Plantactinospora soyae: one gene and its partner. Each later gene encodes a partner of the first gene's protein in a complex. Links are inferred from orthologs where the notes say so. Each region holds a gene or a part of one and is shown on either strand. Other genes may lie near its edges.

Region 1 (9,103 bases):
GGCCGTCGGTGACCGCCGGCCGGTCCTGCTGGTGCCGGTTCCGGCGACCGCGCGGGCGGCCCGGACCCGGCACGGTGACCATCTCCGCCGGCTGTCCCGGCACACCGCCGCCCGGTTGCGGGGCGCCGGCTGGCCGGTGGTGGTCGCGCATCCGCTGCGCGCGCTGCCCCGGCCCGACTCCGCGACCCTGGACAGCGCCGGCCGGGCCCGGGTGGCGGCAACCGCCTTCCGACTCCGCACCGGCCGGCTGCCGGCGGTGCGCCGGAGCGCGGCCGGCCGGGCCGTCGTGGTGCTGGACGACATCGTGACCACCGGGGTCACCCTCGCCGCGGTGGCCCGACAACTGGAGACCGCCGGCATTCCGGTGTACGCCGCGGCGCTGCTCGCGGCCACCGCCCGACGAGAGCGCGGCTAACTCTGCGTATCACCGTTTTCACCCTATCGTGCGATCCGCGCACATCTTCTCGAATTGGTCTTGGTGACCGGGGTGACGATCGGCCAGATTGGCGTTAGCGTCTTATTTATCGGGGGTATGAGGGGTGTTCCAACGCCCCTGGGGCACCTGGAAGGAGGCAGCCGTTAGCGATCCGGTCATGCCGAGTGGACTTCCAGGGGCGGGCTGACCGGGATTTTTGTTTCTGCAGACTCTCCGATGGCGCAGGGAGGTCACGCATGGATATCGTGGTCAAGGGCCGTAATGTCGAGGTGCCGGATCATTACCGGGTACACGTAGCCGACAAGCTCGCGAAGATCGAGCGCTACGATCACAAGCTTATTCGGGTCGACGTGGAACTCTTTCACGAACGCAATCCGCGACAGTCCGATCACTGCCAGCGAATTGAGATTACCTGTATCTCCAGAGGTCCCGTGGTCCGCGCCGAGGCGTGCGCGAAGGACTTCTACAGCGCGTTGGACGGCGCGATCGCGAAGCTCGACACCCGGCTGCGGCGGGCCGCCGACCGTCGTCGCGTACACCGTGGCCGGCACGCTCCGGTCTCCGTCGCCGCCGCCACGGCCCGGCTACCGGTCGCCGATTTCGGTGAGTCGGCGTTGGCCACTCTCACCGCACCCGCGCCGGAACGGTCGAACGGCAACGGGCATGCCGCCGAACCGGAGTACGACGAGTACGACGACGCGCAGCCCTGGCACATCGCGCGGGAGAAGGTGCACCCGGCCGAGCCGATGAGTGTCGACGACGCGCTGTTCCAGATGGAACTCGTCGGGCACGACTTCTACCTGTTCCTCGACAAGGAATCTGGCCGGCCCAGCGTCGTCTACCGACGCAAGGGTTACGACTACGGCATCCTGGCCCTGGCCAGCTGACCTCCGCCAGCGTTCCACCGGATCCGGGCGGAAACCGGGTCCGGTGGGCGCGTGTCGGTGTCGCCGACGCCGAGCCGATTCCGCCTCACCGGCCGGATGCGACCCCGGTTCCCGGCATCAGCCGGGGGTACCCGCCAGGCCGATGTCCTCGGGCAGCAGCGCGCCGCTCCAGGCGTCGATCCGGGTACCCCGGTGCAGCAGGGCGTGCCGGGCCGTCCCTTCGAAGGTGAAACCGGCCTTCTCGACGACCCGGCGGGAGGCGGTGTTGCCCACGTTGGCCCGCCACTCGATCCTGGCCAGCCGGAGCGCCGTGAATCCCCAGGCGCAGACGGCGGTCACCGCGGCGGGGCAGTAGCCGCGACCCCGCGCCTGCGGGGCGACCAGGAAGCCCAGGTTGCCGACCTGGGGATCGGTCGGGGACAGCCGCAGCTCCATCACGCCGCAGTACGCGTCGGACTCGTCGGCGATCGCGAACAGCGCTCCGGTGCCCCGGCACCACACCGTCGGGCCGTACTCGTGGACGAAGAACTCGGCATCCGAGCGCTGGTACGGGTCCGGCACCGTGGTCCAGCGGATGATCTCGGGATCGCGGCACGCCTGGACGATCGGGTCGAGGTCGGCTTCGCCGAGCGGGCGGAGTCGGAGTTCCGTACCGTCCGAGGCCCTGGCGAAGAGGATCGGTTGGGGCGAACCGAAGACGGCGGCGTGACGTGCCGGAAGTGAGCCGGGACCGGCCGGGTCGGCGTCCGGCGGCTCGTCGGCCGGCGTGCTGCCGGTGTCCCCGGTCGGCGTACCGGCCAGCTCGCCGGGAAGCAGGGAGCCGACCCAGCCGTCCGGACCCCCCTGTGGATGCGGTTGGGCGAGCCGGAGCCGCCCCTCGACCAGGAACCCGGCCCTGAGTGCGACCAGCCGGGACGCGTGGTTGCCGACCTCGGCCTGCCAGATGATCCGGCGCAGTCCCCACTCCGCGAACGCCCACCGGCAGACCGCCCGGGTGGCCCGGACGGCGACACCCCGGCCCCGGGCCCACGGCGCGGTCCAGTACCCGACCTCGGCCGACCTCAGCACCGGGTCGATGCTGACCAGCCCGCACGAGCCGAGAAGTTCGCCGGTGGCCGCGTCGCAGACCGCCATCGGCGCCCCGGTTCCGGCCGCCCAGGACTGCGGGGCGATCTTGGTCACGAAGTCGATCGCGTGTTCGAGCCGGTAGGGGGCGGGGACGGTGGTCCAGCGCTGGATGTCCGGATCCTGACATGCCCGGTGTACGTCCTCGGCGTCCTCGGCGCGCCAGGGCCGCAGCAGCAGCCCCGCTTCGACGATCTCCACCCCGGATGCCCGGTCGCTCTGGTCCATCCGGCCATCGTGCCGGAGGGTTCGCCGAGGGCGTAACCGAGTTTCCCGGCCTGGACGGCAACTATCGGGCGATTTGTCCGGCTCGTTGAACCGGGAGGGCAGCGCGACTGACAGTAGGGCCGATGATGCGCCTACGATGGTTCGGCAGACTGTCTAGGGGAGCGTTGATCCGTGTCGATTCTGGAAAAGGTCCTCCGCGCGGGCGAGGGGCGCCAGGTGCGTCGCCTCAAGGCGATCGCCGCTGCCGTCAACTCGATCGAGGACGACTACGTCAACCTCACCGACGAGGAACTGCGCGGTCTGACCGACCAGTTCCGCGAACGGCTGGCGGACGGGGAAACCCTCGACGACCTGCTGCCCGAGGCTTTCGCTACGGCGCGCGAGGCGGCATCGCGGGTGCTCGGCCAGCGCCACTACGACGTACAGGTCATGGGTGGGGCGGCGCTGCACTTCGGCAACATCGCCGAGATGAAGACCGGTGAGGGCAAGACCCTGACCTCGGTGCTGCCGGCCTACCTGAACGCGCTCTCCGGCAAGGGCGTGCACATCGTCACGACGAACGACTACCTCGCCGAGCGGGACGCGGCCTGGATGGGCCAGGTGCACCAGTTCCTCGGCCTGACCGTCGGGGTGATCCTGCCGAACCGGCCGTCCGTCGAGCACCGGACCGCCTACGAGGCCGACATCACCTACGGCACCAACAACGAGTTCGGGTTCGACTACCTCCGGGACAACATGGCCTGGACCAAGGAGGACCTGGTACAGCGGGGTCACAACTTCGCGATCGTCGACGAGGTCGACTCGATCCTGATCGACGAGGCCCGTACGCCGTTGATCATCTCCGGGCCGGCCGAGCACTCCGCCCGCTGGTACTCGGAGTTCGCCGGGGTGGTGGCCCGGTTGCAGTCCGGCAAGGAGGGTGCGGGCGACTACGAGGTCGACTACGCCAAGCGGACCATCGCGGTGACCGAGCGCGGCGTCGCCAAGGTGGAGGACCGGCTCGGCATCGACAACCTCTACGAGTCGGTGCACACCCCACTGGTCGGCTACCTGAACAACGCGATCAAGGCGAAGGAGCTCTACAAGCGCGACAAGGACTACGTCGTCACCGAGGGCGAGGTCTTGATCGTCGACGAGTTCACCGGTCGGATCCTGCACGGCCGCCGCTACAACGAGGGCATGCACCAGGCGATCGAGGCCAAGGAAGGCGTGGAGATCAAGCAGGAGAACCAGACTCTTGCCACGATCACCCTCCAGAACTACTTCCGGCTCTACGGCAAGCTGTCCGGGATGACCGGTACGGCGCAGACCGAGGCCGGCGAGTTCAACAAGGTCTACAAGGTCGGCGTGGTGAGCATCCCCACGCACCGTCCGATGATCCGGGTCGACAAGCCGGACGTGATCTACAAGACCGAGAAGGCCAAGTTCAACGCGGTGGTGGAGGACATCGCCGAGCGGCACGCCCTGGGCCAGCCGGTCCTGGTCGGCACCGTCTCGGTGGAGAACTCCGAGATCCTGTCCCAGCTGCTGCGCCGCCGGGGCATCCCGCACGCCGTGCTGAACGCCAAGTTCCACGCCAAGGAAGCCGAGATCATCGCCCAGGCGGGCCGCAAGGGCGGCGTCACGGTGGCGACGAACATGGCGGGTCGAGGCACCGACATCCTGCTCGGCGGCAACCCGGAGTACCTGGCGAACACCGAACTGCGCCAGCGCGGCCTGGACCCGGTGGAGCACGCCGACGACTACGCGAAGGCGCTCGAGGAGATCCTGCCCCGGTGGAAGGACGCCTGCGACGCCGAGGCCGAGGAGGTCACCGCCGTCGGCGGCCTGTACGTGCTGGGCACCGAGCGGCACGAGTCCCGCCGGATCGACAACCAGCTGCGGGGCCGGTCCGGCCGGCAGGGTGACCCGGGCGAGTCCCGGTTCTACCTCTCGCTCCAGGACGAGTTGATGAAGCGGTTCCGGGCCGGAGCGGTCGAGGCCGTGATGGAGCGCTTCAACATCCCCGAGGACGTGCCCATCGAGTCCAAGATGGTCACCCGGCAGATCAAGAGCGCTCAGGCCCAGATCGAGGGTCAGAACGCCGAGATCCGGAAGAACGTCCTCAAGTACGACGAGGTGATGAACAAGCAGCGCCAGGTGGTCTACGCCGAGCGCAAGCGGGTGCTCGACGGCGAGGACCTGAACGACCAGGTCCAGCACATGATCGACGACACCGTCAGCGCGTACGTCACCGGCGCGACCTCGGACGGTTACGCCGAGGACTGGGATCTCGACCAGCTCTGGACCAGCCTCAAGCAGCTCTACCCGGTCGGCGTCACCGTCGAGGACCTCGTCGAGGAGTCCGGTGGCGAGCGCAACACCCTCGATGCCGACTTCCTGCTCGAACAGCTCAGGCAGGACGCGTTCGCGGCGTACGAGCGGCGCGAGGAGGAACTGGGCACCGAGGCGACGCGTCAGTTGGAGCGGATGGTGCTGCTCCAGGTCATCGACCGTAAGTGGCGTGAGCACCTCTACGAGATGGACTACCTCCAGGAGGGCATCACGCTGCGCGCCTACGCCCAGCGTGACCCGGTGGTGGAGTACCAGCGTGAGGGCTTCGACATGTTCGCCACCATGATGGACGGGATCAAGGAGGAGACGGTCGGCTTCCTCTACAACCTGGACGTCCAGGTCGAGGAGACCAGCCCGGCTCCGGCCCCGGCTCCTGCGGGCCCGTCGCCGATGCCGATGAAGACGGATCCGCCGGTCGAGATCCGGGCCAAGGGACTCGGGCGGGCACCACGTACCCAGGGGTTGCAGTACTCGGCGCCGACCATCGACGGCGAAGCCCCGGCGACCGGTGGGGTGGCGGTCGAACGCCCGGAGCCGCAGCCGCAGGCCCCGGCGCTCGGGGTGGGCGGACCGCCCGTACCCTCGTCGGCCTCCCGGCGCCCTGCCCAGCAGGGGCAGCCCGGCGCGGCCAACGCGCCGTCCCGCAACGCGCCGTGCCCCTGTGGTTCCGGCCGGAAGTACAAGCGCTGCCACGGGGCGCCCGGCGGCGGCGCCTGAGCGGCACAGCCTGATCCACCCCGTACCCCGGTCGCCGTCGAGCGACCGGGGTACGTCCGTCTGGTGACGCGGCAGGCCCTTCGAGACCCGGCAGGTCAGAGCACGTCGACCGAGACGCCGACCCAACTGCCCCGACGGCGTTCGATCCGGAACGCCACCGCCCAGGTACGTCCGGCGACACCCACCGCTGCGGCGGCCTCGGCGACTCCTGGCCTGGGCTCGCAGACCCGGAGCCGTTGCACCCGGAGGGTACGGACCGGTTGCCCCGGCTGGCGTCGGCCGCCGATCCGGGTCGTGGCGGCGGCGAGCTGCTCGACGATGCCGGCGGCCTCGGTCGGGCTGGACAGCGGGCGGACGTGCCCGGCCGGGCGGTAGCCGTTGACGATTTCGAGGCAGGTGGCGAGGAACCGCCGCGCCGCGTGTCTCGCCTCGGGGGTCGCGCCCGCGAGCGCCTCCGGCAGCGGTGCGGCGGGACCCCGTCCGCCGGTTGCCCCGCACTCCGGCGGAACCGGGTCGCCCACCCGTGCGACGGGCACCGCGCGTACCGGCCGGCGGGCGGGAACGGCGCGGCTCGGCTGGGCGGTGGCGACGAGGCGGGTCGTCGGCTCGAAGTCGCGGTCGCTTGTCGGCTCGAAGTCGGTGGCGCGGTCGCTTGTCGGCTCGAAGTCGATGGCGCGTTCGGTCGTCGGGTCGAAGTCGGTGGCGCGGCCGGTCGTCGGGTCGGACCAGATCTCCGGGGCGTACTCGTCGTCGAAGGGTGGATCGAGGGGTGGCACGGGTCGAAGTCGCACGGAGGGGCGAGCCGGGGACCGGCCGCGTGCGAGGGGCATGACGAATCCTCCCATGATCTTGCGTTTGCTTTCGTTTGCCTCCGACGCGCTAATTTCTAGCGGACTCACTGCCCGTCGTCAATGGCTTCCGGTGACCTGGTGAGCCTGTGACCCGGCGATTCGGCGATTTGGCCGGTCAGGTCGAGACCGTAGCCGCCCCGACCGACAGGAAACGCCGGCCTGTCCGGCGACGTACGCCGCCCCGCCCGGCGAGAGAAGCCGTGGTGACCGGCAACGGAGGCCGCCGTGACCGGCATGGGCGGCGGCTGCGTCAGACCCGGCGCGGGAAAGTCCGGTGGCGCAGGAAAGTCCGGTGGCGCGGGAGAACTACTCGGATACCCGGTCGACCAGCGGGTTGTCGGCGACCCAGTCGGCGGTCTCGGCGTACTTGCGCGCGATGTACTCCTCCAGCCGGGCACGTTCGACCCGCCACTGGCCCCGGCCACCGATCTTGATCGCCGGCAGTTCCCCGCTGCGGACCATGTGGTAGACCTGCGAGTCCGAGACGTTCAGCTCGGCGGCGACGTCGGACAACAGCAGGAACCTCGGCTCCACAGGCGAACTCCCGGTCGGTGGACGGCGGTTGCCTTAGTTTGCCATCGACTGCGGTGTGGCCGCTTCCGCCGTCAGGTCCCGCCCGGCCAGCGGGCTGGAGTAGACCACACTCGTGGTCACCGCGCCCAGTCCACTGATCCGGCCCGCGACCTGCTCAAGATGGCGCATGGACCGGGCGACGACCTTGAGCACGAAACAGTCCTCGCCGGTCACGTGGTGCGCCTCGACGATCTCCGGCGTGCTGTCGAGCAGCGCGTGGAAGGGCCGGTAGTTCCCGGTGGGATAGCGGAGCCGGACCAGGGCGAGGATGCCGAGCCCGACCTGCTCGGGGACGACCACCGCCCGGTAGCCGGAGATCACCCCCGCCTCTTCGAGCCGCCTGACCCGCTCCGCGACGGCACTCGGCGACATCGCGACCAGCCGGGCGAGGTCGGCGAAACTGGCCCGTCCGTTGCGCTGCAGCTCCGTCAGGAGTCGCCAGTCGGTCGCGTCGAGTGCCGGCGGATCAGTGGCCATCCGCCCAAGATACCGTTGAATCATCGGCCGATCCACCATGATGCCGCGCGATGGTCGTTCCTGGGTCGCGCCTGCGGCCGTACCGTTTGGGCATGACGACGACCTCCCCGAACCCGGTGCTGGCCACGCCGCCGGCCGCTCCCGACCAGGCCACCGCCTGGTTCGCCGCCAAGCTGGCGGTGCAGACCGACGTCTCCGACGTGTACGCCGCGCTCGGCCGGGACGAGCCGGGCTTCGTCCTGGTGGACACCCGCGACCTCGCCTCCTGGCGGCAGGGCCACATCCTCGGCGCGATCCATCTCCCCACCGGAATGATCCCGCTGCGCGCCGCCCGGCTGCTGGACCGGGCTGTTCCGGTGGTGACCTACTGCTGGGGGCCGGGCTGCGACGGCGCGACGAAGGCGGCCCACGCGCTGGCCGGCCGGGGCTATCAGGTCAAGGAGATGATCGGTGGCATCGAGTACTGGATCCGGGAGGGTTTTCCGGTCCAGGTCGCCGAGACCGGGACGGTGACCGGGGCGGTCGACCCGCTGACCGCTCCGCTGCGACGCTGAGCCGACCGGGTCGTCCCGGGCCGTGGCTCCGACCCGACACGACCCGGGATCCGCTTCCGCCCGGCACGCCGTGGGTGTACTAGCGTCGCGGGTGTACCACAGGTACGGCGCCGGACATGATCAGGCGTTGGACGCGGCGGAGTCGCCGCGAGCGGGCGTCGAGCGGGGAGATCAGCGTGGCAGAACAGCTCGTCCGGGTGTACGTCCCGGGCACCGTGCCGATGCTCGCCGAGTTGCGGCAGGAGGGGTGGATCCTCGCCCCGCACGGACACGCGGTCACCCCGGAACTGCGGGAGTGGTACGCCGAGGGGGACGAGGAGGAGTTGGAGTACGTCGCCTTCACCCGGGCCGCCCAGGAGGCGCTGCGGCTGCTGCACGCCGATTCCGGAGCCGCCCGGCGACGGGTGGTGGTCGCCGCGGACCTCCCGCCCGGGGCGGTACGGCGGGAGGACCTCGAACTCGGCGCCAGCACCGTACGGCTGACCGGCCGGATCGCGATCGGTACGGTCGCCGCGATCCACGTGGACGGCGTCGACGCCGTCGACGATGTCACGGCGGCGGTGGCCGTGGTCGAGCAGGCGTTGTCGGGTGACGAGGACGCGCAGTTCACCGTGGACGGGGTCGAGGACCACGAACTGGAGTGGTACGCCCCGACGGAACTCGACGAGCTCTCCGACCTGATGAAGTGACCCTGACCGGTCCGGGTCAGCGACCGGCTCCGGCCACCGGCTCGGGTCGGTCGGCTGGCTCGTGGTCCTCCCCGGCCTCGGCGCGGCCCGCACCCTCGGTCCCGCCACCGTCCACGGCGGTCGGTTCGCCGGTCTTCGACGCCCGGATCTCGTCGGCCGTCGTCGTCGGCATCCTCGTTCGATCCTCGTCGGCTGCGGCTGCGGCTGCGGCTGCGGCTCCGGCTCCGGTGTC
Region 2 (8,582 bases), 2.4 Mb from region 1 along the record:
GTCAAGATCCGCCGGATGATGTCCAAGGGCCTGGAGCGCGCCGGCATTTCCAAGGTCGACATCGAGCGGACGCGGGACCGGGTCCGGGTCGACATCCACACCGCGCGGCCGGGCATCGTCATCGGTCGTAAGGGCGCCGAGGCGGACCGGATCCGTGGCGAGCTGGAGAAGCTGACCGGCAAGCAGGTGCAGCTCAACATCCTCGAGGTGAAGAGCCCGGAGTCGGACGCGCAGCTTGTCGCACAGGGTGTGGCGGAGCAGCTGTCCAGCCGGGTGAGCTTCCGGCGGGCGATGCGTAAGGCCATGCAGTCGGCGATGAAGAACCCGATCGTCAAGGGCATCCGGGTGCAGGTCTCCGGCCGTCTCGGCGGCGCGGAGATGAGCCGTACCGAGTTCTACCGCGAGGGTCGGGTTCCGCTGCACACGCTGCGGGCCAACATCGAGTACGGCTTCTTCGAGGCCCGGACCACCTTCGGCCGGATCGGCGTGAAGGTCTGGATCTACAAGGGCGACGCCGTACCCGGTCGGGAAGCTCCGGCCGAGACGGGTCCGGCGCGTCCGCGCCGGGAGCGTGGCGACCGTCCCGAGCGGCCGCGTCGCGGCCGGTCCGGTTCCTCCGGCACGACCGCCGGTGGTACCGAAGCGGGCCGGGCGGCAGCCGCCGAGATCTCCGGCGGGGCTCCCGAAGCCACGAACGAAAACGCCGCGCCGGCCACGGCCGCGCCGGCCGCTCCGGCCGCTCCGGCCGGGGCGGACAGCTCAGCGCAGGAGGGCTGACACATGCTGATGCCGCGCAAGCCCCCGAAGGGCTTCCGCAAGCCGCACCACCCCGACCGCCACGGCGCGGCCAAGGGTGGCACCCGGGTGGTGTTCGGCGAGTTCGGAATCCAGGCGCTCGAGTCCGCGTACCTGACCAACCGTCAGATCGAAGCGGCCCGTATCGCGATGACCCGGCACATCAAGCGTGGTGGCAAGGTCTGGATCACGGTGTTCCCGGACCAGGCCCTGACCAAGAAGCCGGCCGAAACCCGGATGGGTTCCGGTAAGGGTTCGCCCGAGTGGTGGGTGGCCAACATTAAGCCGGGGCGGGTGCTCTTCGAGATGTCCTTCCCCAACGAGCAGATCGCGCGAGAGGCGATGCGTCGCGCGATCCACAAGCTCCCGATGAAGTGCCGAATTGTGACGCGCGAAGTGGGTGAAAGCTGATGGCCGCGGGCGTTAAGGCCGGCGAGCTGCGTGAACTCTCCGAGGAGGAGCTGGTCAGCAGGCTGCGGGAGGCCAAGGCGGAGCTGTTCAACCTTCGCGTTCAGTCGGCCACCGGCCAACTGGACAACAACCGCCGGCTGCAGGTCATCCGTCGGGAGATCGCCCGGATCTACACGATCATGCGTGAGCGCGAGCTGGGGCTTTCGGCCGCGCCGACTGAGGTGACTGCATCATGAGTGACGAGACCACCACCGCGACGCCGCGGGCCCAGCGCAAGGTCCGCGAGGGCCTCGTGGTGAGCGACAAGATGGACAAGACCGTGATCGTCGAGGTCGAGGACCGTGTGAAGCACGCGCTGTACGGCAAGGTTCTGCGCCGTACCAGAAAGCTGAAGGTTCACGACGAGCAGAACGCGTGTGGTACCGGTGACCGGGTTCTGATCATGGAAACCCGTCCGCTGTCCGCCACCAAGCGCTGGCGGATCGTGGAGATCCTCGAGAAGGCCAAGTAAGAGCCGTACCGCAGGCTCAGGGTTCCGCCAAGCTCAGTCGGCACAGGTCTTCGATTCGGAAGGCACGGGTCGGAGAGACTGCCGGCTGAGAACTGGCAGACATAGGAGATAGACGTGATTCAGCAGGAGTCGCGACTGCGCGTCGCCGACAACACGGGTGCCAGGGAGATCTTGTGCATCCGGGTCCTCGGTGGCTCCGGTCGGCGCTACGCGAGCATCGGCGACGTCATCGTGGCCACGGTCAAGGACGCCATCCCCGGTGCCGGTGTGAAGAAGGGCGACGTCGTCAAGGCGGTCGTCGTCCGCACCGCGAAGGAGAGGCGGCGGCCGGACGGTTCGTACATCCGATTCGACGAGAACGCGGCCGTGATCATCAAGGATGGTGGCGACCCGCGCGGTACCCGTATCTTCGGCCCGGTGGGCCGTGAGCTGCGGGACAAGCGGTTCATGAAGATCATCTCTCTCGCGCCGGAGGTGTTGTAAACCGTGAAGGTCAAAAAGGGCGACACGGTGATCGTCATCGCCGGCAAGGACAAGGGTGCCAAGGGCAAGGTCATCGCGGCCTACCCGAGGCAGGACAAGGTCCTGGTCGAGGGCGTGAACCGGGTCAAGAAGCACACCCGTATCCGCACCACCCAGCGCGGTGCGAAGACCGGTGGCATCGTCACCCAGGAGGCCGCGATCCACGTCTCGAACGTGCAGGTCGTGGACTCCGACGGCAACCCGACGCGGGTCGGGTACCGGATCGACGACAGTGGCCAGAAGGTCCGCATCGCGCGCAGCACCGGTAAGGACCTGTGATGACGGCAACCGAGACCAAGACCCTGCCGCGGCTCAAGGAGCGGTACCGCAAAGAGATCGCGGCCCAGCTGCGTGAGCAGTTCAACTACGGCAACCCGATGCAGGTGCCGGGGCTGGTCAAGATCGTCGTCAACATGGGCGTCGGTGAGGCAGCGCGGGACGCGAAGCTGATCGACGGCGCCGTGCGGGACCTGGCCACGATCTCCGGCCAGAAGCCGCAGGTGCGTCGGGCCCGGAAGTCCATCGCGCAGTTCAAGCTCCGCGAGGGCATGCCGATCGGCGCGAAGGTCACCCTGCGGGGCGACCGGATGTGGGAGTTCCTGGACCGGCTGCTCTCGATCGCGCTGCCCCGGATCCGCGACTTCCGCGGTCTGGACGGGCGCAAGCTCGACGGGCACGGCAACTACACGTTCGGTTTGACCGAGCAGTCGGTGTTCCACGAGATCGACCAGGACCGGATCGATCGGGTACGGGGCATGGACATCACCGTGGTAACCACCGCGACGACCGACGACGAGGGCCGGGCGCTACTCAAGCTCCTGGGCTTCCCGTTCAAGGAGAACTGAGATGGCGAAGAAGGCGCTGATCCTCAAGGCGGCCGCGAAGCCGAAGTTCTCGGTTCGCGCGTACACCCGCTGCCAGCGGTGCGGGCGGCCGAAGGCGGTCTACCGCAAGTTCGGCCTCTGCCGGGTGTGCATCCGGGAGATGGCCCACCGTGGCGAACTGCCCGGCGTGTCGAAGGCTTCCTGGTGACACTGCGCCCCATCCGCGGGTCGTGGAGCGAGGACCGCGACACGACCTGGTTTGGGCCCAGCCGCGTTCCGACTGATGTTCGGGGCGAGGATCGCAACGCCGTAGGCCTGGGTCACTGCCCCGGGAACCCCGGCGAGAAAGGCTGACGAGATCCATGACGATGACCGACCCGATCGCAGACATGCTGACGCGTCTGCGTAACGCCAACCAGGCGTACCACGACCGGGTGACGATGCCCTACTCGAAGATCAAGGCGAACATCGCCGAGGTCCTCAAGTCCGAGGGTTACATCGCCACCTGGTTGGTCGAGGAGCCCGAGGAGGGCGCCGTCGGCAAGCGACTGGTCGTCGAGCTGAAGTACGGCCAGAACCGCGAGCGGAGCCTGGCCGGCATCAAGCGCGTGTCCAAGCCCGGTCTGCGGGTGTACGCCAAGTCGGACGGGCTCCCGCGGGTGCTCGGTGGGCTGGGCGTGGCGATCATTTCGACGTCCCAGGGGCTGCTCACCGACCGGCAGGCCCGCAAGCGGAGCGTTGGCGGGGAAGTCCTCGCCTTCGTCTGGTAACGGGAGACAGGTAGAAATGTCGCGTATTGGACGTAAGTCGATCCCGGTGCCGTCCGGTGTCGAGGTGACCATCGACGGCTCGACCGTCAAGATCAAGGGCCCGAAGGGCGAGCTCGCGCACACCCTGGCCGAGCCGATCACGGCGGAGCGGGGCGACGATGGCCAGTTGCACGTCAACCGGCCGAACGACGAGCGGCGGGCCAAGGAACTGCACGGGCTCAGCCGTACCCTTGTGGCGAACATGATCACGGGTGTGACCGAGGGCTACCGCAAGACCCTGGAGATCGCCGGTACCGGTTACCGGGTGACCGCCAAGGGCAGCGACCTCGAGTTCGCGCTCGGGTTCTCGCACCCGGTGCAGGTGAAGGCCCCGAACGGGATCACCTTCACGGTCGAGCGGCCCACGCTGTTCCACGTGGCCGGCATCGACAAGCAGCAGGTCGGCGAGGTTGCCGCCAACATCCGGAAGATCCGCCCGCCTGAGCCGTACAAGGGCAAGGGCGTCAAGTACCAGGGCGAGATCATTCGTCGCAAGGCTGGAAAGGCAGGTAAGAAGTGACCGCCACGCTGCTCAAGCGCCGCCGCGGCGTCGCCGCCCAGCGCGCCATCGGGCGGGCACGTCGGCACTTCCGGGTCCGCAAGAACGTCACCGGTACGGCCGAGCGCCCGCGCCTGGTCGTCACCCGTTCGCTGCGCCACATCACCGCCCAGGTGGTGGACGACGGCCGGGGGCACACCCTGGCCGCCGCCTCGTCCCTGGACGCGTCGATCAGGGGCTCGGAGGGTGACAAGCGAGTCGTGGCCGGTAAGGTCGGCGCGCTGCTCGCCGAGCGGGCCAAGGCGGCCGGGATCTCCAAGGTCGTCTTCGACCGCGGTGGCAACCAGTACGCGGGCAGGATCGCCGCACTGGCCGACGCTGCCCGCGAAGCCGGGCTTGAGTTCTAGAACCCCGTCACGATGAGAGAGGAAGGCTGCTGATGCCAGGTCAACAGCGCCGTGGCGGCGGGTCCGGTGGCAACGAGGGTGGTCGCCGCGACAACCGCCGTGAGGGCGGCCGCGGAAACGCGCCCGCCGAGAAGACCCCGCATCTCGAGCGGGTCGTCGCTATCAACCGTGTCGCCAAGGTCGTCAAGGGTGGTCGTCGCTTCAGCTTCACCGCCCTCGTGATCGTGGGCGACGGCGACGGCACCGTCGGTGTGGGCTACGGAAAGGCCAAGGAGGTGCCCGCGGCCATCGCCAAGGGCGTCGAGGAGGCCAAGAAGCACTTTTTCAAGGTGCCCAGGATCGGTGCCTCGATTCCGCACCCGGTGACGGGCGAGGACGCCGCTGGCGTCGTTCTGCTCAAGCCGGCCAGCGCTGGTACCGGTGTCATCGCCGGTGGCCCGGTGCGTGCCGTGCTGGAGTGCGCGGGCATCCACGACGTGCTCTCGAAGAGCCTCGGCTCGTCGAACCCGATCAACATCGTGCACGCCACGGTTGCGGCCCTGAAGGGGCTGGAGTCGCCGGAGGCGGTCGCGAAGCGTCGGGGTCTGCCGGTCGAGGACGTCGCGCCGGCCGCGATGCTCGCGGCTCAGGCGGGGGTGACGTCCTGATGGCACGTCTGAAGGTGACCCAGGTCCGGTCCGGGATCGGGACCAAGCACAACCAGCGCGAGTCGCTGCGTTCGCTCGGTCTCAAGCGGATCAACGACGTGGTGGTCAAGGAGGACCGCCCCGAGATTCGGGGCATGATCTTCACCGTGAGCCACCTCGTGAAGGTCGAGGAGGTCGAGTAATGACGATCAAGGTCCACCACCTGCGCCCGGCTCCCGGGTCCAAGACCGCGAAGACCCGGGTGGGTCGCGGTGAGGGCTCGAAGGGGAAGACCGCCGGTCGAGGCACCAAGGGTTCCAAGGCCCGGAAGAACATCTCGGCGGCGTTCGAGGGCGGGCAGATGCCCATCCACATGCGCCTGCCGAAGCTGAAGGGCTTCAAGAACAAGTTCAAGGTCGTCTTCCAGGTCGTCAACCTGGACCGGCTCGCCGAGCTGTTCCCGCAGGGCGGACAGGTCGGCCCGCTGGAGCTGGTCGAGGCCGGCGCCGTCCGTAAGGGTCAGCCGGTCAAGGTTCTCGGTACCGGGGACCTGGGCGGGGTCACTCTCCAGGTGTCGGCGCACGCGTTCAGCGCGTCGGCCAAGGAGAAGATCGCCGCTGCTGGCGGCTCGGCAACAGAGCTGTAAGGATTACGCGGTCGCGGCGCTCGTTCAGTTCTCGGCAACTGGCGGGCGCCACGGTCTACTAGGGGGCCATTCGCCCCGTTAATATCGGAAGCGGTGAATGTTCTCCGGGTGGATCTGCCCGAGAGCGCGCCGGACTGTTAGAGTCCGATCCCAGCATGGGTATCGGGTCGATCGCCCGACAGCCACCCCGTCCCGCCACGAACCACCGGCGGCCCGCCTCGCGCAGGAGGAAGAAGTTGCTCTCCGCCTTTCTCAGTGCGTTCCGCACGCCTGACCTGCGCAAGAAGCTGCTGTTTACAGTAGCCATCATCGCGGTCTACCGGCTCGGCGCGACACTGCCCAGCCCCGGCGTCTCGTACGGGAACGTCCAGCAGTGCATCAAGACCATGGAGTCGGGCGAGGGCAACGGTGTCTTCAACCTGCTCAACCTGTTCTCCGGCGGGGCGTTGCTCTCGCTGTCGGTCTTCGCGCTGGGCATCATGCCCTACATCACCGCGTCGATCATCCTGCAGCTGCTCACCGTGGTCATCCCGCGGCTGGAGCAGCTCCGCAAGGAGGGTCAGTCCGGTCAGGCGAAGATCACCCAGTACACCCGGTACCTGACGCTCGGCCTGGGTGTCCTGCAGGCCTCGGCGTTCGTGGCGCTGGCCCGGTCCGGGCAGCTCTTCAACGGCATGTGCCAGGAGTTCCCGATCATCCCCGAGGGCCACGGCCTGCCGGGTTGGTTGACCGTGAGCGTCCTGGTGATCACCATGACCGCCGGTACCGGCATGGTCATGTGGCTCGGTGAGCTGATCACCGACCGGGGCGTCGGCAACGGCATGTCGGTGCTGATCTTCACCTCGATCGCGGCCCGACTGCCCAGCGAGGGCTGGACCATCAAGAACAACAAGGGCTGGGGCATGTTCGCCCTGGTACTGGTGCTGGTTCTGGTGGTCATCACCGCGGTGGTCTTCATCGAGCAGGCGCAGCGCCGGATCCCGGTGCAGTACGCGAAGCGCATGATCGGCCGCCGGATGTACGGCGGGACGTCCACCTACATCCCGCTGAAGGTCAACCAGGCGGGTGTGATCCCGGTCATCTTCGGCTCGTCGCTGCTGTACCTGCCGACGCTGCTGCTCCAGTTCTTCGACCAGAACAACCTGAACGGTTGGCAGATCTGGGTCCAGGACAACCTGGTGAAGCCGGACAGCCCGACGTACATCAGCGTCTACTTCCTGCTGATCATCTTCTTCACGTACTTCTACGTCTCGATCACGTTCAACCCGACCGAGGTCGCGGACAACATGAAGAAGTACGGCGGGTTCGTGCCAGGCATCCGGCCGGGCAAGCCCACCGCCGACTACCTCGACTTCATCCTGAGCCGGATCACCCTTCCCGGCGCGCTCTACCTGGGTCTGATCTCGATCCTGCCGAACTTCTTCTTCATCTGGCTGGACAACCAGCAGTTCCAGAACTTCCCGTTCGGTGGTACCGCTGTGCTGATCATGGTCGGCGTCGGTCTGGAGACCGTGAAGCAGATCGAGAGCCAGCTCATGCAGCGGAACTACGAAGGGTTCCTGCGCTAGATGCGACTCGTTCTGGTTGGTCCCCCCGGGGCGGGCAAGGGGACCCAGGCCGAGTTCATCGCCGCCCACCTCGCCGTGCCCAAGATCTCGACCGGGGACATCTTCCGGGCGAACGTCACCCAGGGCACGCCCCTGGGTGTCGAGGCCAAGCGGTACATGGACGCCGGCAAGCTGGTGCCCGACGAGGTGACCATCAACATGGTCCGGGAGCGACTGGCCCGGGCGGACGCGGCCGAGGGATTCCTGCTGGACGGGTTCCCTCGGACGACCCCGCAGGCGGCCGCCCTGGACAAGCTGCTGGCCGATCTGGGCACCGCCCTGGATCTGGTCATGGAGCTGGTGGTCGACGACGACGAGGTCATCCGGCGGCTCTCCGGTCGGCGTACCTGCCGGGGCTGTGAGAAGGTCTGGCACATCGAGTTCGACGCACCCTCCGAGCCGGGGGTATGCGACCGGTGTGGCGGGGAGCTGTTCCAGCGGGACGACGACAAGGCGGAGACGATCGCCGAGCGGCTGCGGGAGTACGCGAACAAGACCGCGCCGCTGATCGACTACTACGGTGCGCAGGGCAAGCTCGTCGGGATCGACGCGACCGGACCGGTGGAGGATGTCACCGTCCGGGCTATCGACGCCCTGCGCTCGTACGGCGGATAGGCTGGGTTTCATGCGCCGTTCCCAGCTGGACATCCAGCTGAAGACCCCGGAGCAGATCGACCTGATGCGGGCCGCCGGGCTCGTCGTCGCGGCGGCCCTGGACCGGATGCGCGCGGCCGTGGCGCCGGGCGTCTCCACCGGGGACCTCGACGAGATCGCCGAGTCGGTGATCCGTGGGGCCGGAGCCGTGCCCTCCTTCAAGGGCTACCACGGCTTCCCCGCGTCGATCTGCTCGTCAATCAACGAGCAGGTCGTGCACGCGATCCCGGCCCGGGACCAGGTGCTCCGCGACGGCGACCTGATCTCGATC

Evidence for each region.
Region 2: the proteins of secA (region 1) and secY are in contact, whole or in part, in a crystal structure (PDB 3DIN), measured with the Thermotoga maritima proteins. The link is inferred for Plantactinospora soyae from one-to-one orthologs. Residues at the interface, in WP_004082002.1 of Thermotoga maritima: Glu261, Ala262, Arg263, Lys300, Ala301, Arg302, Thr303, Ile304, Ile305, Leu323, Tyr324, Asp325, Pro326, Val329, Ser330, Tyr333, Ile336, Lys340, Phe345, Val349, Glu363, Phe364, Tyr374, Ser375, Gly376, Gly377, Glu393, Ile395, Thr482, Ser483; in WP_004081795.1 of Thermotoga maritima: Glu108, Gly109, Glu110, Glu111, Ala236, Glu237, Arg238, Arg239, Ile240, Thr241, Ile242, Gln243, Tyr244, Ala245, Arg246, Arg247, Val248, Thr249, Gly250, Arg251, Arg252, Val253, Tyr254, Gly256, Ala257, Ser258, Thr259, Tyr260, Leu261, Pro262.

The regions. Positions count from the first base shown.
Region 1 is NZ_JADBEB010000001.1:3,302,571-3,311,673, forward strand. What follows is about bases 2,542-5,927. They hold secA (preprotein translocase subunit SecA), read left to right. Parts: upstream 2,542-2,847; coding sequence 2,848-5,727; downstream 5,728-5,927. Other genes in these bases: H4W31_RS14790 (GNAT family N-acetyltransferase), read right to left, coding at 2,542-2,676; H4W31_RS14800 (Rv3235 family protein), read right to left, coding at 5,823-5,927. Also shown: H4W31_RS14780 (ComF family protein), read left to right, coding at 1-415; more of H4W31_RS14790, read right to left, coding at 1,441-2,541; more of H4W31_RS14800, read right to left, coding at 5,928-6,557; H4W31_RS14805 (helix-turn-helix transcriptional regulator), read right to left, coding at 6,885-7,112; H4W31_RS14810 (Lrp/AsnC family transcriptional regulator), read right to left, coding at 7,146-7,628; H4W31_RS14815 (rhodanese-like domain-containing protein), read left to right, coding at 7,721-8,182; H4W31_RS14820 (DUF6912 family protein), read left to right, coding at 8,359-8,871; H4W31_RS14825 (hypothetical protein), read right to left, coding at 8,888-9,103. UniProt on the Escherichia coli protein: Required for protein export, interacts with the SecYEG preprotein conducting channel.
Region 2 is NZ_JADBEB010000001.1:887,399-895,980, reverse strand. Bases 5,588-8,452 are described here. They hold secY (preprotein translocase subunit SecY), read left to right. Parts: upstream 5,588-6,286; coding sequence 6,287-7,618; downstream 7,619-8,452. Other genes in these bases: map (type I methionyl aminopeptidase), read left to right, coding at 8,283-8,452; H4W31_RS03855 (adenylate kinase), read left to right, coding at 7,619-8,272; rplO (50S ribosomal protein L15), read left to right, coding at 5,607-6,050; rpmD (50S ribosomal protein L30), read left to right, coding at 5,588-5,607. Outside these bases: rpsC (30S ribosomal protein S3), read left to right, coding at 1-777; rplP (50S ribosomal protein L16), read left to right, coding at 781-1,206; rpmC (50S ribosomal protein L29), read left to right, coding at 1,206-1,442; rpsQ (30S ribosomal protein S17), read left to right, coding at 1,439-1,717; rplN (50S ribosomal protein L14), read left to right, coding at 1,832-2,200; rplX (50S ribosomal protein L24), read left to right, coding at 2,204-2,518; rplE (50S ribosomal protein L5), read left to right, coding at 2,515-3,084; H4W31_RS03895 (type Z 30S ribosomal protein S14), read left to right, coding at 3,086-3,271; rpsH (30S ribosomal protein S8), read left to right, coding at 3,426-3,833; rplF (50S ribosomal protein L6), read left to right, coding at 3,850-4,392; rplR (50S ribosomal protein L18), read left to right, coding at 4,389-4,778; rpsE (30S ribosomal protein S5), read left to right, coding at 4,811-5,425; more of rpmD, read left to right, coding at 5,425-5,587; more of map, read left to right, coding at 8,453-8,582. UniProt on the Escherichia coli protein: The central subunit of the protein translocation channel SecYEG. Consists of two halves formed by TMs 1-5 and 6-10.